One region of the Isoptericola sp. NPDC060185 genome, then DNA from elsewhere that is predicted to be linked to it. Evidence: riboswitches for the same ligand, from Rfam matches in the RefSeq annotation. Region 1 holds a riboswitch; the other holds the start of a gene.
What was found. Region 1 has a riboswitch for FMN ahead of ribD (bifunctional diaminohydroxyphosphoribosylaminopyrimidine deaminase/5-amino-6-(5-phosphoribosylamino)uracil reductase RibD). Riboswitches for the same ligand answer to the same signal wherever they lie in the genome.
Positions count from the first base shown of each region.

Region 2: linked by a shared signal. The riboswitch ahead of ACFWDO_RS02460 (nicotinamide riboside transporter PnuC) and the one ahead of ribD (bifunctional diaminohydroxyphosphoribosylaminopyrimidine deaminase/5-amino-6-(5-phosphoribosylamino)uracil reductase RibD) in region 1 are both predicted to bind FMN.

Region 1 is NZ_JBHWYY010000011.1:29,910-40,577, forward strand. Features, by position in the region: gene ACFWDO_RS06445 (ParA family protein) at 1-173, shown strand, start outside; gene ACFWDO_RS06450 (segregation and condensation protein A) at 157-1,110, shown strand; gene ACFWDO_RS06455 (SMC-Scp complex subunit ScpB) at 1,107-1,850, shown strand; gene ACFWDO_RS06460 (organic hydroperoxide resistance protein) at 1,861-2,283, opposite strand; gene ACFWDO_RS06465 (TetR/AcrR family transcriptional regulator) at 2,415-3,050, shown strand; gene ACFWDO_RS06470 (pseudouridine synthase) at 3,065-3,934, shown strand; gene cmk ((d)CMP kinase) at 4,006-4,710, shown strand; gene der (ribosome biogenesis GTPase Der) at 4,831-6,396, shown strand; gene ACFWDO_RS06485 (hypothetical protein) at 6,427-7,470, shown strand; FMN riboswitch at 7,551-7,680, shown strand; gene ribD (bifunctional diaminohydroxyphosphoribosylaminopyrimidine deaminase/5-amino-6-(5-phosphoribosylamino)uracil reductase RibD) at 7,825-8,904, shown strand; gene ACFWDO_RS06495 (riboflavin synthase) at 8,908-9,534, shown strand; gene ACFWDO_RS06500 (bifunctional 3,4-dihydroxy-2-butanone-4-phosphate synthase/GTP cyclohydrolase II) at 9,531-10,668, shown strand, end outside.
Region 2 is NZ_JBHWYY010000004.1:15,122-25,789, reverse strand. Features, by position in the region: gene ACFWDO_RS02490 (Nramp family divalent metal transporter) at 1-1,288, shown strand, start outside; gene ACFWDO_RS02485 (NUDIX domain-containing protein) at 1,365-1,847, opposite strand; gene ACFWDO_RS02480 (acyl-CoA dehydrogenase family protein) at 2,098-3,342, shown strand; gene ACFWDO_RS02475 (histidine phosphatase family protein) at 3,412-3,975, opposite strand; gene ACFWDO_RS02470 (GPP34 family phosphoprotein) at 3,980-4,666, opposite strand; gene ACFWDO_RS02465 (DUF222 domain-containing protein) at 5,000-6,517, shown strand; gene ACFWDO_RS02460 (nicotinamide riboside transporter PnuC) at 6,547-7,257, opposite strand; FMN riboswitch at 7,384-7,526, opposite strand; gene ACFWDO_RS02455 (TetR family transcriptional regulator) at 7,619-8,521, opposite strand; gene ACFWDO_RS02450 (hypothetical protein) at 8,608-8,862, opposite strand; gene ACFWDO_RS02445 (DsbA family protein) at 8,911-9,561, shown strand; gene ACFWDO_RS02440 (LLM class F420-dependent oxidoreductase) at 9,625-10,548, shown strand.

The DNA.
Region 1 (10,668 bases):
TGCACGAGGCCTTCGGGGACACGCTGCTGCACACCGTCATCGGGCGCACCGTGAAGTTCCCGGACGCCTCCGTCGCCGCCGAGCCGATCACCAACTACGCCCCGACGCACGCCGGAGCCGCCGCGTACCGGCAGCTCGCGCGCGAGCTCGTCGCCCGTGGTGACGCCGCCTGACGTCGCCGCGGAGCCTGCCGCCGACGTCGCGGAGCCCGGGGCGGCGGCCGACGCCCCGCCCGCGGGTTTCGAGGTGCACCTCGCGAACTTCACCGGCCCGTTCGACCTGCTGCTGTCGCTGATCGCGAAGCACGAGCTCGACGTCACCGAGGTGGCGCTCGCGGCCGTGACGGACGAGTTCGTCGCGCACATCCGCGCCGCGGACGCCGCCGCACGCGAGGCGACGGCCCGCGGCGAGGAGCATCCCTCGTGGGACCTCGGCACCGCCAGCGAGTTCCTGGTCGTGGCGGCCACGCTGCTCGACCTCAAGGCGGCGCGGCTGCTGCCCGGCGTCGTCGAGGAGGACGCGGAGGACCTGGAGCTGCTCGAGGCCCGCGACCTGCTGTTCGCCCGGCTGCTGCAGTACCGCGCCTACAAGGAGGTCTCCGGGATCCTCGCCGAGCGGCTCGAGACCGAGGGGCGCCGCGTGCCGCGCTCCGTGCCGCTCGAGCCGCACCTGACGGCCCTGCTGCCCGAGCTCGTGTGGACGCTCGACGGCGCCCGCCTCGCGGAGCTGGCGGCGAAGGCGCTCGAGCCGAAGGCACCGCCGGTCGTCGGCCTCGACCACCTGCACGCGCCGGCGGTGAGCGTGCGCGAGCAGGCCGGGGTCGTCGCGCGCCGGCTGCGGCGCGAGCACGTCGTGACGTTCCGCGCGCTCGTCGCGGGGGAGGAGCGACTCGTCGCGGTGGCGCGGTTCCTGGCGCTGCTGGAGCTGTTCCGGGGCGGCCGGGTCGCCTTCGAGCAGGCCACCGCGCTGGGGGAGCTCACGGTGCGGTGGACCGCCGGCGACGGCGAGCAGGACGGGGACGACGACGGCGCGCTCGCCGCCGGGTTCGAGGAGTTCGACGGGGCCGCGGCGCCAGACGGCGGCCCGGACGTGACGGAGGTCGTGGCATGACGCAGGAGACGGGCACGACCGGCACGGAGGCCGCGGACGAGGCGGAGACCGGCCCCGACGCTGCGGGACCCGCCGAGGCAGGGGTCGCCGACCGTCCCGTGCCCGAGCTCGAGGTCGACGTGGACGAGCTGCCCGGCGGCCTGGCCGCGGCGCTGGAGGCGGTGCTCATGGTCACGGAGTCGCCCGTGCCGGTGGAGCGGCTGGCGGCCGGGGTCGCGCGGCCGGTGCCGGAGGTGGCCGCCGTCCTGGAGGACCTCGCGGCGGAGTACCGCGGCGAGACGGGCGGGCGCCCGCGCGGGTTCGAGCTGCGGGAGGGCGCGGACGGCTGGCGGGTCTACTCCGCGCGGGCGCAGGCCGACGTGGTGGGCGCGTTCGTGCTGGAGGGGCAGTCGTCGCGGCTCAGCCAGGCGGCGCTGGAGACGCTCGCGGTCGTCGCCTACCGCCAGCCGGTCACGCGGGGGCAGGTCTCGGCGGTGCGCGGCGTCAGCGTGGACGGCGTCGTGCGCACGCTGCTCGCGCGGGGGCTGATCGCGGAGACCGGCCAGGACCCGATGACGGGCGCCGTGCTGTTCGGCACCACCGGGGAGTTCCTGGACCGGATGGGCTGGACGTCGCTCGACGCGCTGCCGCCGCTCGCCCCGCACCTGCCCGACGTGGGGGAGGCGATCGGCCTGGACCCGTCCTCGGCCCTGCCCGCGAACCTGTCCGCGGACCCGACCGAGGACGGGCTCGGCGCGTGAGGGGCTGACCTCAGGCGACGGTGGCGTCGACGGTGACGTCGACGTTGCCGCGCGTGGCGTTCGAGTACGGGCACACCTGGTGCGCGCCGGCCACGAGGGCATCGGCGGTGGCCTGGTCGACGCCGGTCATCTCAGCGTGCAGCGCGACGGCGAGGCGGAACCCGCCGTCGTCGGTCGGCAGGAGCGAGACCTCCGCGACGACGGCGGAGTCACTCATCGCGGCCTTCTCCCGTCGCGCGACGACCTTCAGCGAGGAGTGGAAGCACGCGGCGTACCCGGCGGCGAAGAGCTGCTCGGGGTTGGTGGCGCCGCCGGCGCCGCCCATCTCCTTGGGGATGGCGAGGTCGACGTCGAGCAGGCCGTCGTCCGACCGCGAGCGGCCGTCCCGTCCGTCTCCGGTGGCGGTGGCGACCGCGGTGTAGAGCGCGCTCATGCTGGTCCTCCTGGGTAGGCTCTCTAGTAGAGTTACTAGTTCGTCTACTAGACCACGCGTCGTCCGTCGCCGCAAGCATCAGGTGCCGCGACACGGCGCCCGGAGGCGTCGCGGCGTGAGAGGTTGGTGGGATGGGAACCAGGACGGCGGCCGCGACCCCCGAGCGGGCGCCCGCGCGCGGGCGGGTGCGTGACCGGATCCTCGAGGCGGGGAGCCGGCTGTTCTACGCGGACGGGATCCGCGCCGTGAGCGCCGACAAGATCATCGCCGCGGCCGAGGTGTCCAAGGTCACGTTCTACCGGCACTTCCGGACGAAGGACGACCTCGTCGTCGCCTACCTGGACGCGATCGCGGAGGAGGAGCGGGCGCAGCTGGCGCGCCTGCGCGACGAGCACGACGGCGACCCCGGTGCCGCGCTCGCTGCCCTGGCCGACGTGCTGGGTACCGTGGCGCGGGCCCCGGAGTTCCGCGGCTGTGCGTTCGTCAACGCCGGGGCGGAGTACGCCGATCCGGCCCATCCCGTGCGGCAGGCCGTGGCACGGCACCGTGCCCGCTACGCGGGCTTCTTCGCCGACGTCGCGCGCGAGGACGGGGCGGGTGACCCGCACGCCGCCGCCGCCGAGCTGATGATGCTGCGCGACGGCGCCATGGTGTGCGGGGACGTGGACGACGCCCGCGCCGTCGCGCCCCGCCTCGCGTCCGCGTTCGCGGCGGTGCTCGCGGCACACCGGCGGACGGCGCCGTCGGGCGGAGCCGGCACGACCTGAGAGAATCGGGCACCATGAGCACCGAACGCCGCGGCGGGAGCCGCCGCACCAGCCGCCCCCAGGGACCCTCAGCGCAGCGCTCGCAGCGTCCCCGCAAGCCCGCCCCCCGTCGCCCCGCCCCGCGCTCCGGCGAGCCGGACCGCGACGTCCACGTCGCCGACGGCGTCCGCCTGCAGAAGGTGCTCGCGCAGGCCGGCCTGGGCTCGCGCCGCAAGTGCGAGGAGCTCATCGCCGAGGGGCACGTCGAGGTGGACGGCGTGCTCGTCACCGAGCTCGGTGTGCGCGTGGACCCCGCGAAGGCGCAGGTGCACGTGGACGGCATGCGCATCCAGCTCGACGCGTCCAAGGTGACGATCGCGCTCAACAAGCCGCTGGGCGTGGTGTCGACGATGAGCGACCCGGACGGCCGCCCGACGCTCGCCGACCTGGTCAAGGACCGCCCCGAGCGCCTGTTCCACGTCGGCCGGCTCGACGCCGACAGCGAGGGCCTGCTGCTGCTCACCAACGACGGCGAGCTCGCGAACCGCCTCGCCCACCCGCGGTACGAGATCCGCAAGACCTACCTCGTCACGGTCACGGGCGGCGAGTTCTACCCGCGCCACGCCAAGCAGCTGACCGAGGGCGTGGAGCTCGATGACGGCCTCGCCCGCGCCGACAAGGTGCGCGTCGTGGACGCCGTGCCCGGTGAGACGATGCTCGAGGTCGTGCTGCACGAGGGCCGCAACCGCATCGTGCGCCGCATGCTGGACGCCGTCGGCTTCCCGGTGACCCGCCTCGTGCGCACCCGCATCGGCCCCATCGCCCTGGGCGACCTGCGCGTCGGGCGCACGCGGGTGCTCGGGCGCACCGAGCTCGGCACCCTCATGCGCGACGTCGACATGTGACGTCACGCCCCCGTCCTCCCGTCCTCCCCGCCCAGCAGAACCCGCGCGGTACCGCCGCGCGACAACAGAAGGTGAGCTCTCACGTGGTCGTCATCGCCGTCGACGGTCCCTCCGGGTCCGGCAAGTCCAGCGTCTCGAAGGCGGTGGCGGCCCGGCTCGGGCTCGCCTACCTCGACACGGGCGCCATGTACCGCGCCGCGACGCTGTGGTGCGTCGAGAGCGGCGCGGACCTGGCCGACCAGGCCGCCGTCGCCGACGCGGTGCGGGCCATGCCGCTGGACATGGGCGTGGACCCTGCGGCGCCGACCGTGCACCTGGGCGGGCGCGACGTCGCCGAGGCGATCCGCACCACCGAGGTCTCCACCGCCGTGTCGCAGGTGGCGACCAACCTCGAGGTCCGCGCCGAGCTGCGCCGGCGCCAGCGCGCCGTCATCGAGGCGGAGAACGCGCCCGGCGGATTCTCGGACGGGCACGGCATCGTGGCCGAGGGGCGCGACATCACGACCGTCGTCGCCCCCGACGCGGACGCCCGCGTGTTGCTCACCGCCAGCGAGGAGGCGCGCCTGCGCCGCCGCTCCCTCGAGGTGCACGGCGCGGCCGACGCCTCCGCCGTCGAGGCCACGCGCGACCAGGTGCTGCGCCGCGACCGCGACGACTCGACGGTCAGCCAGTTCCAGGTCGCGGCCGACGGCGTCGCGACCGTCGACTCGTCCGACCTCGACTTCGACCAGACGGTCGACGCCGTCCTGGCCGTCGTCGCGCAGGTCACCGCCTGACCCGACCCGGGCACGGCGCCCCTGTCGGCGCGCCCGCCGCGGCCCCCGTCGCACGGCCTTCCGGCCGGGTGACGGGGGTCTCGTTCGTGACACGCCGCCGGGCCTGGGAGAATGGTGCCCATGACCACTCCCGCCGACGGCTCCGTGCCCGCTGCCGAGCCCACCGACGACCCGACCACCGCACCCGCGGACGCCGCCGAGGCGGCGGAGCCCGCGCGCGACGCGGTGGCCGAGGTCCTCGAGTCCGAGGGTGACGACGAGGCGCGCGAGCGCGCGCTGCGCGCGGGCCTGGAGGACTTCGAGCTCGACGAGGCCGACCGTGCCCTGCTCGACGCCGAGTGGGACGAGGAGGGCTTCGGCAGCGGCGAGGCGCCGCTGCCCGTCCTCGCCGTCGTCGGGCGACCGAACGTCGGCAAGTCGACGCTGGTCAACCGCATCCTCGGCCGCCGCGAGGCCGTCGTCGAGGACACGCCGGGCGTCACGCGCGACCGCGTCAGCTACCCGGGCGAGTGGTCCGGGCGCGAGTTCACCCTCGTGGACACGGGCGGCTGGGAGGTCGACGTCGCCGGCATCGAGTCCAAGGTCGCCGAGCAGGCCGAGGTGGCGGTCGCCCTCGCCGACGCCGTGATCTTCGTCGTCGACTCGACGGTGGGCGCGACGTCGACGGACGAGCGCGTCGTCGAGCTGCTGCGCCGCTCCGGCAAGCCCGTCGTGCTGTGCGCCAACAAGGTGGACGGCCCCTCCGGCGAGGCGGACGCCGCGTACCTGTGGTCGCTCGGGCTGGGCGAGCCGCACCCCGTCTCCGCGCTGCACGGGCGCGGCACCGGCGACCTGCTCGACGCCGCCATGAAGGTGCTGCCCGAGGTCTCCGAGCACGGCGAGCTGCGGCCGGCCGGCCCGCGCCGCGTGGCGCTGGTCGGGCGCCCGAACGTCGGCAAGTCGTCGCTCCTGAACAAGATCGCCGGCGCCGAGCGCGTCGTCGTCGACGAGACCGCCGGCACCACCCGCGACCCCGTCGACGAGCTCGTCGAGATCAAGGGCGTGCCGTACTGGTTCGTCGACACCGCCGGCATCCGCCGCCGTGTGCACCAGACGCGCGGCGCGGACTTCTACGCCTCCCTGCGCACGCAGGCCGCGATCGAGAAGGCGGAGGTCGCCGTCGTGCTCGTCGACGCCTCGCAGCCGATGACGGAGCAGGACACGCGCGTCATCTCGCAGGCCGTCGACGCCGGCCGCGCGCTCGTCATCGCGTACAACAAGTGGGACCTCATGGACGACGACCGTCGCCCGTACCTCGAGCGCGAGATCGACAAGGACCTGGTGCAGGTGCAGTGGGCGCCGCGCGTCAACGTCTCCGCCCGCACCGGCTGGCACACCGACCGGCTCACGCGCGCGCTCGAGACGTCGCTGGAGTCCTGGGACACCCGCATCCCCACCGGCCGCCTCAACGCCTTCCTCGGCGAGCTCGTCGCCGCCCACCCGCACCCGCTGCGCGGTGGCCGCCAGCCGCGCATCCTGTTCGGCACACAGGCGTCGACGCGCCCGCCGCGATTCGTCATCTTCGCGACCGGGTTCCTCGAGGCCGGGTACCGCCGGTTCATCGAGCGTCGCCTGCGCGAGACGTTCGGCTTCGAGGGTTCGCCCATCGAGATCAGCGTGCGGGTGCGGGAGAAGCGGCGCCGCTGACGCCGCCGACGAGCCAGCGATGAGGCTGCGATGAGTTCTGCACCGCTCGGCCGCCGGGGTCGCCTGCTGCGCCTCGGCGCGGCACGCGACACCTCCGCAGTGCGGCACCTGGTGACCTTCCTCGTCGTCACCGTGGCGACCGTGCTGGTGACCCGGTTCCTGCTCGCCGCCTCGGGCTACCCGCAGGTGGGCGGCGGCGGGCTCCACGTCGCGCACGTCCTGTGGGGCGGGCTCGGCATGGCGCTCGCGGTCGTGGTGCTGCTCTCGTGGGTGGGCCCGGCCCTGCGTGCGGTGGGCGCGGTGCTCGGCGGGGTCGGCTTCGGGCTGTTCGTGGACGAGATCGGCAAGTTCGTCACCTCCGACAACGACTATTTCTACGCGCCGACGGCGGCCCTCATCTACGCGGTCGTCGTGGTGCTGGTGCTCCTCGTCGAGGCGCTGCACGGGCGGCGCGCCCATCACCCCGCGGAGTACCTCGCGGTGGCGACCGACCGCGCCGTCGCCGGGGTCGCGGGCGGGTTCACCGACGCCGAGCGCGAGGAGGCCCGGGGCCTCGTGGCGCGCGGCCGCGGGGAGCCGGCCGCCGACGAGGTCGCGGCGCTGGTGGAGGCCGTGCCGGCGGACGACGTGGCCGTCCCGGACCCGGTGCGCGCCCTCGTGCGGCGCGCGTCCGCGTGGTTCGCCGACGCGATGGAGCACCGGTGGGCGGCCGTGGCCGTGACGGTCGCCGTCCTGGGCACCGCGACCGCCTCGTCGGTGGTGGGGCTGCGCGTGCTGGTCGGCGGGGTCGACGCGCCGTCGTGGGTCGGCGCGGGCATCCTCGGGGCCGTCGCCGCGACCGTCGCGTGCGTCGTCCGGGGGACGCTGGTGGGCCCCCGCGACCACCGCGCCGGGGCGGTCTGGGTGCGCCGCGGCGTCCTCGTCAGTCTGCTCGTCACGCAGCTCCTGGCGTTCCGCGCCGTGCAGTGGGCGGCGGTCGCCGGGCTCGTCGTGGACCTGGTGGTCCTGGTCGCCCTCGGCGTCGCCCTCGGGCGGGACGACGAGCGGCGGACGGCGCGGCCGCCCGCCGCCTGAGCGCCGGTCGTGAGATGCGCCACCCGGGCTTGCCAGGGCGGCGCGGGGCGTGGCACGGTCGTCGATGACGAGCGAATTGCTCGCGTGCTCTGGGGTCGGTGAAATTCCGAGCCGGCGGTGAAAGTCCGCGACCCGGTCACAGCCTGTGACCGGTTGACCAGGTGGAACTCCTGGACCGACGGTCAAAGTCCGGATGGGAAGCGCACGCGACGGCTCCCCGTCCGGTCCGTCCCCGGGCCCCGTTGTGGGCCCCCTGCCACTCGTCGTGGCGGTGCGCGACCGGCCGGCGCGAGCACGTCCGACCCCGCCTTCCTGCACCCCGGGGTCCGCGACCGGACGACAGGGGCAGGACAGATGGAGCAGGCGCAGCCGGGTGACGTCACCGAGGCGGAGCGCGCCGCGATGCGCCGGGCGCTGGAGCTCGCCGCGCAGATCCCCGCCGCCGGGCCCAACCCCCGCGTGGGGTGCGTGCTCCTGGCCGCCGACGGCACGACGATCGCCGAGGGCTACCACCATGGCGCGGGCACGCCGCACGCCGAGGTCGAGGCCCTGCGCGCCGCCGCCGAGCGCCTGGGGCCCGCCGCCGCACGCGGTGCGACCGCCGTCGTCACCCTCGAGCCCTGCAACCACCACGGCCGCACCGGTCCCTGCGTGGACGCGCTGCTGGACGCGGGCGTCGCCCGCGTCGTGCACGGCGCGCACGACCCCAACCCGGCCGCCGCGGGCGGCGCGGCCCGGCTGCGCTCCGCGGGCGTCGACGTCGTCGGGGGTGTCCTGGCCGACGAGGCCCGCGCGCTCAACGCCACGTGGACCCGCGCGCTCGAGCTCGGCCGCCCCGTCGTGACCTGGAAGGTCGCGAGCACCCTGGACGGGCGGGCCGCCGCCGCCGACGGCACGTCCCGCTGGATCTCCGGCCGTGCGGCCCGCCACGACGTGCACCGCCTGCGCGCGGCCGCGGACGCCGTCGTCGTCGGCACCGGCACCGCGCTGGCCGACGACCCCGACCTCACCGTGCGGCACGTGCCCGGCCCGCAGCCCGAGCGGGTCGTCGTCGGGCTGCGCGAGCTGCCGTCCACCTCCCGGCTGGCCCGTGCCGCGGCCGCGGGGGAGCCCGTGATGCACCTGCGCACCCACGACCCGCACGAGGTGCTGGACCTGCTCTGGTACCGCGAGCACCGGCACGTGCTGCTCGAGGGCGGCCCCGCCCTCGCCGCCGCCTTCTGGCGCGCCGGTCTCGTCGACGACGTCGTCGCGTACGTCGCGCCCGTGCTGCTCGGCGTCGGCGCCCCCGCCGTCGCCGACCTCGGGATCGGCACCATCGCGGACGCCGCCTGCCTCGACCTGCTCGACGTGGCCGTCCTGCCCCAGGACCCGGCCGACCCCACCGACACCCCCACCGTGCGGCTCGTCATGCGGCCGCGGAAGGAGCGCTGAGCCATGTTCACCGGCATCGTGGAGGAGCTCGGCACCGTCGTCGCCGTGCGCGAGCACGCCGACGGGGCCCGACTCACCGTCGCGGCCGAGAGGGTGCTCGAGGGCGTCCGCCTGGGCGACTCGATCGCCGTCGACGGCTGCTGCCTGACCGTCGCGGGGACCGGCGCGCACGACGGCCGCACCACCTGGACCGCCGACCTCATGGCGGAGACCCTGCGCCGCACGAGCCTCGGGCGCCGCGCCCCGGGCGACCGCGTCAACCTCGAGCGGGCGCTCGCGGCGGACGGGCGGTTCGGCGGGCACGTCGTGCAGGGGCACGTCGACGGTGTCGGCACCGTCCTGGCCCGGACGCCGGGCACGCAGTGGGAGGTCGTCGAGGTAGCGCTGCCGGCCGACCTGGCCCGGTACGTCGTGGCGCAGGGCTCGATCGCCGTCGACGGCGTGAGCCTCACCGTCGTGGCCGCCGGCGACGCGTCCTTCACCGTGAGCCTCATCCCCGAGACGCGGGCCCGCACCACCCTCGGTTCCCGTGGTGTCGGGGAGCAGGTCAACCTCGAGGTCGACGTCCTGAGCAAGTACGTGGAGAAGCACCTCGCTCACGGGCTGACGACGGCGGGAGCGGCGCTGTGAGCGCCGCCGTCGACCGGGTCGCGCGGGCGATCGCCGACGTCACCGCCGGGCGACCCGTCGTCGTCGCCGACGACGCCGATCGCGAGAACGAGGGCGACCTCATCCTCGCCGCCGAGGCCGCGACCCCCGAGCTCATGGGCTTCCTGGTGCGGCACACCAGCGGTCTCGTGTGCGTGGGCGTCGCCGGGGACACGCTCGACCGGCTCGGGCTGCCCCTCATGGTGGAGGCCAACCAGGACGCCTTCCGCACCGCGTACACCGTGACCGTGGACGCCGCCGCCGGCGTCACGACCGGCATCTCCGGCGCCGACCGGGCCCGCACCGCGCGCCTGCTCGCCGACCCGGAGACCGCGCCCGCCGACCTCACCCGGCCCGGCCACGTGCTGCCCCTGCGCGCCCGCCCCGGCGGCGTGCTGGAGCGGCGCGGGCACACCGAGGCCGCCGTCGACCTCGCGCGCCTCGCCGGGCGCGGGGAGGCCGGCGTGCTCGCCGAGCTGGTGCACGACGACGGCACGATGATGCGGCTGCCCGCGCTGACCGAGTTCGCCGCCGAGCACGGGCTCACGCTCATCAGCGTGGCCGACCTCGTCGCCTACCGGCGGGCCACCGAGGTGCTCGTCGAGCGGGTCGCGGTCACCACCCTGCCCACCCGGCACGGCGAGCTCACCGCCGTCGCCTACCGGGACACGCGGACCGGCGACGAGCACGTGGCCCTCGTGGCCGGGCCGCTCGACGCCCTCGCCGACCCCGCCGCCGCACCCGTGCTCGTCCGGGTGCACTCCGAGTGCCTCACCGGCGACGCGTTCGGCAGCCTGCGCTGCGACTGCGGGCCCCAGCTCGACGAGTCGCTGCGCCAGGTCGTCGCCGCCGGTCGCGGCGTCGTCGTCTACCTGCGCGGGCACGAGGGACGGGGGATCGGCCTGGCCGCCAAGCTCGCCGCCTACGCCCTGCAGGACGCCGGGCGCGACACCGTGGACGCCAACCTCGACCAGGGGCTGCCCGCCGACGCCCGCGACTACACCGCCGCGGCGCACGTCCTGCGCGACCTCGGCGCGCCGCGCGTCCGGCTGCTCACCAACAACCCCGCCAAGGTGGACGGTCTCGTCGCCGGGGGAGCGGACGTCGTCGAGCGCG
Region 2 (10,668 bases), on a different contig from region 1:
TGCGCGCCCGGCCCGGATCGTGGCGCTGCTCGGTCCGGCTTTCGTCGCGGCCATCGCATACGTGGACCCGGGGAACGTCGCCGCCAACCTCACCGCCGGCGCGCGGTTCGGGTACCTGCTCGTGTGGGTGCTGGTGGCCGCGAACGCCATGGCGGTGCTGGTGCAGTACCTGTCCGCGAAGCTCGGCGTGGTCACCGGGCGCTCGCTGCCGGAGGTGCTCGGCGAGCGCCTCTCCCGGCGCGGTCGCGTCGCCTACTGGGTGCAGGCGGAGGTCGTCGCGATGGCCACCGACGTCGCCGAGGTGATCGGCGGCGCCATCGCCCTGCACCTCCTGTTCGGCGTCCCGCTGGTGCTGGGCGGCCTCATCACCGGCGGGGTGTCGATGCTGGTGCTCACGGTGCAGCAGCGGCGCGGGCAGCGCGTCTTCGAGTCGGTCGTGACGTCGATGCTCGTGGTGCTCACGATCGGGTTCTGCGCGGGCCTGTTCTTCTCCCCGCCCGACCTGGGCGCCGTGCTGGGCGGCCTGGTGCCGCGCCTCGCCGGCCCCGAGTCGGTGCTGCTGGCGGCGTCGATGCTCGGCGCCACGGTGATGCCGCATGCCATCTACCTGCACTCGTCGCTCGCGCGCGACCGCGTGCGGCACGACGCGCGCGTGCAGCGGCAGCACCTCCTCGCCGCGGGCGTCGCGGGCGTGGACGACATGCCGGACGACGAGCCCGCGCGGCCGTCGCCCGCCGCCGTCCGCCGGCTGCTCGCCGCCACGCGCTGGGACGTGGTCGCGGCGCTCGTGCTGGCTGGCGGGGTGAACATCGCGATGCTGCTGCTCGCCGCCGCGAACCTGCCCGGCCGCACCGGCACCGACTCGATCGAGGGCGCGCACGCCGCCATCGAGTCGTCGCTCGGCCCGGCCGTGGCCGTGCTCTTCGGCGTCGGGCTGCTGGCGTCCGGGCTCGCGTCGACGTCGGTCGGCGCCTACGCGGGTGCCGAGATCATGGCGGGGCTGCTGCGCGTGCGCGTCTCCCTGCTCACCCGCCGGCTGGTCACCCTGGTGCCCGCGCTGGTGCTGCTGGCGACCGGGGTGTCGCCCACGTGGCTGCTGGTCGTGAGCCAGGTGGTGCTGAGCTTCGGCATCCCGTTCGCGATGGTGCCGCTGGTGCGCATCACCCGCGACGCCGGCCTGCTGGGCGGGTTCCGGAACGGGCTCGCCACCCAGGTGGCCGCGTGGGCCGTGGCCGCCGTCATCGTGGCGCTCAACGTCGCCCTGCTCTGGCTGACGTTCACCGCCTGACGCGAGGTGGTCCACCTCTCCGCGAGGTAGTCCCCAACTTCGCGAGGTAGTCCGCAACTTCGCGAGGTAGTTCGCGCTAGGGCCGGAGGGCGGTCTCGAGGCGGTCGACGAGCGCGGCCTGCGCGCTGACGACGACGCGGCGCGCGTCGTCGGGCCCGAACCAGGCGACGCGGTCGATCTCCGGCACCTCGATGCGGCGCCCCGAGCGCGGCGGCCACTCGATCTCCACGGTGTTGCTGCGGACCTGGTCCAGGTCCGGGCCGGGCGGCGGCCACTCGCGGGCCCACGCGACGACGCGTTTGCCGGACTTCTGCCGCACCTCGCCGAGGTCGACGTCCGGGGACGGTGGTGCTGGAAGGGGCAGCCCGAGCTCCTCGGCGGCCTCGCGGAGTGCTGCCGCGTGCGGCTCCTCGTCCGGCTCGAGCTCGCCCTTGAGCACGGTCCACGCGCCCTCGTCCTTGCGCGCCCAGAACGGCCCGCCCATGTGCCCGAGCAGCACCTCGAGCCCGCCGTCGGGCGTGGTCCGGTAGAGCAGGAGGCCTGCGCTGGTCGTCGCCATGGCCACAGTGTGGCCCGCTCCGGGACTACCTCGCCGAGATGCGGACTACCTCGCGGACTTGCGAACTGCCTCGCAGGGATCCGCACTACCTCGGCCGACGGCGGTGAGACGGAGTATCGCTTGACCTGAGACGCCGTCGCGGGTGACGATGGGAGCAGGTCGGCGTCGCCACACCACCAGCCTCGTGGCGGCGTCGGCCCTCCTTCTCCGGGCCCGGAACGCCGGACCCCCGCGCAGAGAGAGGTCGTCGATGACCCGCACCGCCCCCGTCATGCCCGGCGTGACCGCCCCCGACTACGACGTCTCGCAGCCGCTCGACCTCGACTACGTCGGCGCCTTCGCCGACGTCAAGCCCGAGGAGCGCGCCCACCAGCTCGCCGTCCGCGAGTTCGTCCAGGACGAGGTGCTCCCCGTCATCGACGGCTACTGGGAGCGCGCCGAGGTGCCGTTCGACCTCGTGAAGAAGCTCGCCGAGCGCGACCTCCTGCGCGACGGCGTCGACGTCGACGGCCGCCCGAAGATCTCGTTCATGGCCGAGGGCCTGGCGAGCATGGAGATGTCGCGCGGCGACGGCTCCGTCGCCACGATCTGCGGCGTCCAGGGCGGCCTCGCGCTGCGGTCGATCGTCATGCACGGCTCGCCCGAGCAGGTCGCGACCTACGCCGAGCCGATGGCGCGCGGGGAGATCCTCGGCGCGTTCGCGCTCACCGAGCCCACACACGGCTCGGACTCCGTCTCGCTCGAGACCACCGCCCGCAAGGAGACTCGCGACGGCGTCGAGGGATACGTCCTCGACGGCGAGAAGAAGTGGATCGGCTTCGGCTCCTGCGGCGACATCACCGTCGTGTGGGCCCGCCTCGTCGGGGACGACGGCGACAACCAGGTGCACGGCTTCATCGTCCCCCAGGACGCGCCCGGCTACACCGCCACGACCATCGAGGGCAAGGTCTCGCTCCGCGCCATCTGGCAGGCGCACATCGTGCTCAACGACGTGTTCGTCCCCGCGAGCGCGGCGCTGCCCGGCGCGACGTCGTTCAAGGCGACCGCCGCCGTCCTGTTCGCGACACGCCTCGCGGTGGCCTGGTCCGCCGTCGGGCACGCCGTCGCCTGCTACGAGGCGGCCGCCGCGTACGCGACCCAGCGCATCCAGTTCGGCCGACCGCTGGCCAAGAACCAGATGGTGCAGGAGCGGCTCACCCGCATGCTGTCGCTGGTCACGCAGATGCAGCTGCTCGTCGCGCAGATCACGCGCCTCGCCGACGCCGGCACCCTGACCGGCGAGCAGGCGTCCCTCGCCAAGTACACGACGACGCGTCAGGCGCGCGAGGTCGCGTCCATCGCCCGCGACATGCTGGGCGGCAACGGCATCCTGCTCGGCAACCGCGTTGCGCGGCACTTCGCCGACCTCGAGGCGCTGCACACCTACGAGGGCACCGAGTCGATGCAGGCGCTCATCGTCGGCCGCGACATCACCGGGGTCTCCGCCTTCGCCTGAGCCTCCACCTGTTGAGCACGACGGGGACCCGCGCCACCGCGCGGGTCCCCGTCGTCGTCCCCGGTGGTGTCAGAGGTCCAGGTCCACGGGGACGACGTCGGGGAGCCCGAGCCGGGCCCAGAACACGCCCGCGGGCGGCCCGCTGGGCACACGGCCGAGCGCGACCATCCACGCGGTGAGGACCATGCCGTGCGTCGCGACGACGAGGTCGCGCCCGGCGGCGTGCTCCCGCACGGCGTCGCCGAACCGGCGCGCCGCGGCGTCCGGCGTCTCCCACCCGTCGTGCCGGTCGTCGAGGGCGCCCTCGACCCAGGCGCGGCGGGCCGCACGGAAGCCCGGTGCCACGGGCTCGGGTGGGCGCCGGACCTCCCCGAACCTCGGGTCCATGGGGACGTCGGCGACGCCGAGCGCGAGGGCCAGCGTCTCGACCGCCTTGCGCTCGTCGCTCGCGACGGCGGGCGTGCCGGTCGGCAGGCAGACGGCACGGGCCGCCGCGCGGCCGGCGGGGGAGAGCGGCCAGGCGCCCGGTGGCGCGGAGCCGGAGACGGCGGGCGCCGCGTGCCGGACGACGGTGACGCGGACCGTGGCCCGTGCCGTGGCCCGTGCTGTGGCCCGTGCCGCGACCTGCTCCACGGCGTCAGGTCGTCGTGGCGGTCATGGCAGGGATCATGACCGCGACCATCACGGCCGCCTGGACCTCGTCCACGGCCTTCTTCACCGCGGCGCTCGCCCAGCTCCGCGAGGCGAGCTCCTTCGCGCGCGCCTCCGCCCGTCGCCGGTCCTGGGGCGGGACGAGCCCGCGGACCAGCGGGGAGCCGTTCGCCATCGCGAGCAGCGCTGCGGTCCGGGCGTCGGGGTCGCGGCCGCCGAGCAGCACGTCGCGGCACGTCGCGCGCAGCTGCGTCTCGTGGGTGGCGTCGGCGGCGGGCCAGGACGTCGTCGGGAAGACCCAGAAGACCGTCTCGTCCTCGCGCCGCAGCACCCCGCGCTCCGCGAGCCCGGTCAGCAGCTGCGTGCGCAGCCCCTTGGCCAGCGGCGCGACGAGGCTCTTCGGCGTGCGGGGCCGGGTCTGCGCGAAGGCCAGGGCGTGGTCGAGCGCCGGGTGCCCCGTGGGGGACGCGTCGAGCACGGTGACCCGGCCTGCCCCCACCCGCCGGCCGGCGGCGTCCGCGCCCGCGGTCGTGGTGACCTCGACCCGGCCGTCCAGGGCGAGCTCGACGAGCAGGGCGCCGGCCAGTCGGTAGTCCAGCTGCAGGCGGTCGAGCCGCGGTCGGCCCGAGGCGTCGTCGTACGCGAGCAGCAGCAGGTCCTCCGCGATGATCACCCGTCGATCCTCGCGGACCGGGGCGCGGAGAGTCCAGGGTGCGGGGTGCAGAGCGCGAGAGTGGCGCGGGGATCGACGATCCGTCGGCACTCGTGACCACCGGACGCCGGGCGCCGGGCGCGGTCCCTAGTCCGTGTCCTTGCCCGCGGGCAGGTTCGCTCTGAGCGAACAGGCAGAGGGCGCCCGACGGCGGCGCACCGCGCGGACGCTGCGGGCTGCCTGTGGACGGCGGCGGCGCGGCACGAGCCCTTCATTCTTCGAACATGCGTTCGATAGCGTCGTCCGTGCCGGGCGAACGACCCGGCACGTGGCGGACGGAGGGGAGGGGGACCGATGATCGACGTGCTGGATCGTGCCGACGCGACGCTTCCCGCGCCCAGGTCGGGCGCCGACGACGTCACGTCGGCCCTGGTGCTCGTCGCGGCGGGCGTGGACCGCCTCGCGGCGGCGGTACTGGAGGGCGGGCTCGGCGAGCTCGACGGTCGCTCGGCCGCGGACGTCTCCCGGACGCTGCGCGCGCTCGGGCAGCGCCTCGACGCCGCACGCCTGCGCGTCCTGCCCGTGGTGGAGGGCGAGGGGTGGTGGGCGGTCGACGGCGCGCGCTCCTTCGCCCATTGGCTCGCCCTCGCCGAGGGGGTGTCCCCGGCCACCGCCCACCGGGACGTGCGGACGACACGCACCCTGCGCGACGTGCTCCCCGCGACGGCGTCGGCGGCCCTGGCCGGGGAGATCGGCGCCGACCACGTGCGCGCGATGGTCGACGTCGCGCCCACGTCCGAGGCACGACGCGCAGCGCTTGCGGCCGCCGTCGTCCAGCCGTCGCCGGAGGCTGATGCCCCGGAGGAGCCAGGGCCGGTGCCGGGCGTCCCGGCCGGCCCCACGGGGGAGGAGCTGCTCGTCTCGCTCGCCGATCGCCGGTCGGCGGGGCAGTTCCGCCGTCTCGTGAAGCGGTTCGCGCACGTCGCGGACCCGGAGTCGGACGAGCGCGGGTACGCCCGGGCGCGGGAGAAGGAGTTCCTGGAGGTCTCGCCCACCTGGGACGGCTACCACGTCGCCGGGTTCCTCACGCTGGAGCACGGCCAGGCGGTGCGCGCGGCGCTCGACGCGGTGGTCGGACGTCCGGCGGCCGACGACCCGCGGACGCCCACCCAGCGGCGCGGGCAGGGCCTCGCGGACCTCGCGCGCATCGCCCTCGACAATGCGGCGGTCGGTTCCGGGGCGTCCGTGCGCCCGCACCTCCAGGTCTCGGTGTCGTTCACCGAGCTGCAGGCGCTGGCCCGTGAGGTTCGCGGTGCGGACGGGGCCGACGGTCTCGTCGTGACCCGGGCCGGCGAGGGCGGCGCGACCGCGGGCACGCCCGCCGGGATCGACCCGCGGCGGCTTGCCGGCCCCGAGCAGGACTCGCTCCCGACGTTCCCCGACCATGACGCACCGCTGCCGCCCTCCTTGCTGCGCCGCCTGGCCTGCGACAGCGAGGTGACCCGGGTGGTGTTCGGTGCGGACTCGACGGTGCTGGACGTCGGGCGGTCGCGGCGCACCGTCACGGGGCAGTTGCGGCGCGCCGTGATCGCCCGCGACCGTCACTGCTCGTGGCCGGGCTGTGACGAGCCGCCGCAACGGTGCGAGGTGCACCATGCCGTCACGCACTGGGTGGACGGCGGGCGGACCTCCGTCGAGAACGCGGCCCTGCTGTGCTGGCACCACCACGATGTCGTCGACTCTCGGGGCATCACCATGCGATGGGACGCGGAGCCCGCACCAGGTGGGCGTGCGGGCACCCCGGAGGCCGGATGGGTGTTTCGCGACCGGCATGGCCGGCCGATCGTCGCCTGCCCGCGGGGGGCGACGTGACCGGCGTGCCGGGCCGCGCGCCCCGGGGCTCAGGCCGCGATCGTCGAGTCCGCGCCGGCCTTCTCGCGACGGTTCACGCGCCACCAGACGAAGAAGCCCGTCAGCGTGAACGCGCCGTAGAACACGTACATCAGGGCGGTCGCGTAGTACTGCGCCGACCAGAGCAGCGGCACGCCCACGAGGTCCACCGCCACCCAGACCAGCCAGAACTCGACCCAGCCCTTGGCCATGCCGTACGTGGCGATCAGGGATCCCATGAAGATCCAGGCGTCCGACCACACCGGCTCGTACGAGCCGAGCGCGCGGAACAGCGGGGTGAGCAGGAGGGTGCCGCCCACCATCACGACCACGATCCCGACGCGCTCCCGCCAGGACGCCCAGTGGGGGTGCACCGCGGTGCCGCCGTCGGCGGGGATCCGACCGTCCGCGCGGACGTCGAGTGCCGCGCGCTGGGTCCGTCGCCACTGCACCCAGCCGTAGACCGACACGATCAGGAACATCACCTGGCGGCCCGCCTGGCCGAGCATGTCCGCACGGCTGGAGTCGCCGAACCACGAGCCCATGAACACCGTGAACAGGAGCAGGTTCCCGACGATGCCGACGGGCCAGGCCCACACCTTGCGGCGCATGCCGCCCAGCGCGGACGCCAGGCCGAAGCCGTTGCCGACGATCTCGCGCCACGACATGTGCTGGTCGCCGATGGTCAGCGTGGCGTTGAAGAACGCGTCGATCGCGTCCATCGTTCACTCTCCCGGTCCGAGGGTGCGGCGTCCGGGGTGAGGGCTGACGGCCGCCGAGGCCGGGCCCGGGGCCCGCCGTCGACGACACGACGCCCGGCGGCACCCACCCGTGACCGGGCGCGTGCCGCACGTGCTTCCTCCCATCCGGACTTTGACCGTCGGCCCTGGAATCTCACCAGGTCAGCCGGCCCCACCTGCGTAGAGCAGAGGAGGCCGGGTCGCGGGCTGTCACCGCCGGCTCGGAATTTCACCGACCCCGGAGCACGTACGTGCGTGTTGTCTACCGCCGGAGGTCCCGGCGGCGTCCTGCACAACGCAGGATGCCACAGGCGCATTCCAGCGTGCGGTCAGAGGCGCGCGGTCACAAGAGGGCGTCGCGGACGGCGCGGGCCACGTCGTCCGGCCCCGCACCCGGCTCCAACACGGTGACGACGACACGTCGGCCGTCGGTGCCCGTGGTCGTCGTACGGCCACGGTCGGCATGGTCGGCACGGTCGGCACGGTCGACACCCGTTCCGGCAGCGTCGGCGCCGTCGCCGTCGGGGGCGTCGCGGTCGGCACGACCTGCTCGGGCGCCGTTGTCGTCGGTCACCGGGACCTCGGTCGCGGCAGCGAGCTGGTCGTCGGTGTGCGGGAAGGGGGCGATCGCAGCGCGTCGGAGGTCGGCGAAGGCCTCCTCCAGCTCGGGGCGCAGGTCCAGGTGAGGGTTGCGCAGCCAGCGCCGCAGGATGGCGTTGTGCACCGCGACGACGGACGCGGCGAACGCGATCGACATCGTCGTGGTGGAACGGTCCGGGGGGAGGGTGTCGCGCAGGTACGCGGTGAAGGCGCGCTCGTAGCGGTGCGTCGTGACGAGCTCCCGGTCGCGCAGCGCCGGCACCTGCTGCAGCAGCTGGTGGCGGGCGATCGACGTCTCGCGCTGCCCCACGTGGTGGTCGAACACGAGGCGGGCGGCCCGGCAGACCTCGAGGTACGGATCGGTCGTGGGGTCCCACGCACGCTCGGGCGCACGCCCGGACTCCTCGCTGGCGCGGGCCTCGGGCCGGGTCTCGGCGAGCATCACCACGACTTCCTCGAGGAGCAGCTCGTGGTCGGCGAAGACCACGTCCTCCTTGGAGCGGAAGCGGCGGAAGAAGGTGGCACGGCTGACGCGGGCCGCGTCGGCGATCTCCTCGACGGTGGTCTGCTCGTAGCCCTGCCGGGAGAAGAGGTCGATCGCGGCGTCGACGGCCTGGGCGTGGGTGTGCGTCCGGACGGCGGTCATGCCACGGAGGTTACTCCGGCCGAGGGCCCGCACCTGCTGGCGTCCGCCCGGCGGGGACCCTGTGTGGGGCGCCTGATCGGTCGGGCTCAGCGGCGTCGCGCGTCGGGTCCGGGCCCGGGCTCGTCACGCTCCGGTGCCCCGCGCCGCGGCTCGTCGAACCCGGCGTCCGCGGGGCGGCGCGTGCGCTGCAGGTAGCGGATCTCGCGGACGGCTACGGCGGCGGCGATGATGAACGGGATCCAGGCCCACATCCGCCCGCGGAGCACGATCGAGAGCATGGCGACGGCGACGGCGCACGCGCCGAAGACCGTCCAGACGCTCGACCACCGCACCCTGCGCACGGGGTGAGGCTACCGCGCCGCCCTCGCCGCCTGGGTAGGGTGGCGGGCGTGACTTCCGGGACCACCACCGCGCCTGAGACCACGCCCACCTCCTCGACCGCGCCGGTCGTCGACGTCTACGTCGACCCGCTGTGTCCCTTCGCGTGGATCACCTCCCGGTGGGCGCTCGAGGTCGCGGAGCACCGCGACGTGCGCCTCACGTTCCGGCTCATGAGCCTGTACCTGCTCAACGCGGGCCGGGACCTGCCGGCGGACTACCGAGCCAAGATCGATGGGTCACGCGGCATCGGCCGCGTCGCCGCCGCCGTCCAGACCGAGCACGGCCCGGAGGCGTTCAGCGCCTTCTACACGGCGGCCGGCACGCGGATCCATCCCGGCGGCCGGTCCGACCTCGACGCCGTCGCGCGCGAGGCGCTCGCGGAGGCCGGGCTGCCCGCCGAGCTGGCCGACGCCGCGTCGTCGGACGCCTACGACGCGGCCCTCGCCGTCTCGCACGAGGAGGGCATGAAGCCCGTGGGCGAGGACGTCGGTACGCCCACGATCCACGTCGACGGCGTGGCGTTCTTCGGTCCGGTGCTCACGCGCATCCCGCGCGGCGAGGACGCGGTGCGGATCTTCGACGGCGCGGTCGCGCTGGCGTCGTTCCCCGACTTCTTCGAGCTGAAGCGCTCGCGCACCTCCTCGCCGACCTTCGACTGACCGTCCGGCGCCGCGCCGGCCCCCCGCTCCTCCCAGACCCCCGCTCCACCCGAGAGGCGAACCATGACCCTCGACCTGCGTGTCTTCACCGAGCCCCAGCAGGGCGCGTCGTACGACGACCTGCTCGCCGTCGCGAAGGCGACCGAGACGCTCGGCTTCAGCGCGTTCTTCCGCTCCGACCACTACCTGGCGATGGGCGGCGACGGCCTGCCGGGGCCCACCGACGCGTGGACGACCCTGGCCGGCCTGGCCCGCGACACGTCGACGGTGCGGCTCGGCACCCTGGTCACGTCGGCCACGTTCCGGCACCCGGGCGTGCTGGCGATCCAGGTGGCGCAGGTGGACCAGATGTCCGGCGGCCGCGTGGAGATCGGCCTGGGTGCCGGCTGGTTCGCGCGCGAACACGAGGCGTACGGCATCCCGTTCCCGGCGAAGCGGTTCGGCCTGCTGGAGGAGCAGCTCGAGATCCTCACCGGGCTGTGGGGCACGCCGGTGGGTGGCTCGTACTCCTTCTCGGGCGAGCACTACACGCTCACCGACTCCCCGGCGCTGCCGAAGCCGGCGCAGGCCAAGATCCCCGTCATCGTGGGCGGCGGTGGTCCCCGCCGGACCCCGGCGCTCGCCGCGCGGTTCGGCGACGAGTACAACCAGGCGTTCCCCGAGCTCGACACGGTGGCGCCGCGCATCGGCGTCATCAACGAGGCGCTTGCCGAGGCCGGCCGTACCCCGGACTCGATCGTGCAGTCCGTGGCCCTCGTGCTGGCCGTCGGCAAGGACGAGGCGGAGTTCGCGCGCCGGGCCGCGGCGATCGGCCGCGAGCCGGCCGAGCTGCGCGAGCACGGCGTCGCGGGCACGGTCTCCGAGGCCGTGGACCTCCTCGGTTCCCTGCGCGACCAGGGCGTGCAGCGCGTGTACCTGCAGACGCTGGACCTGCACGACCTCGACCACCTGGACCTCGTGGCACGCGAGGTCGCGACGCAGCTCTGACACCGACCCCCGACCCTCGCGCCCAGTACGCTGTGCGGCGGCAATCTTCACCGGACGTTCACTGTCGAGCATCCAGAGTGAGCACGGCGGCCCGCCTCAGGGCCCGACGGACGGAGCACC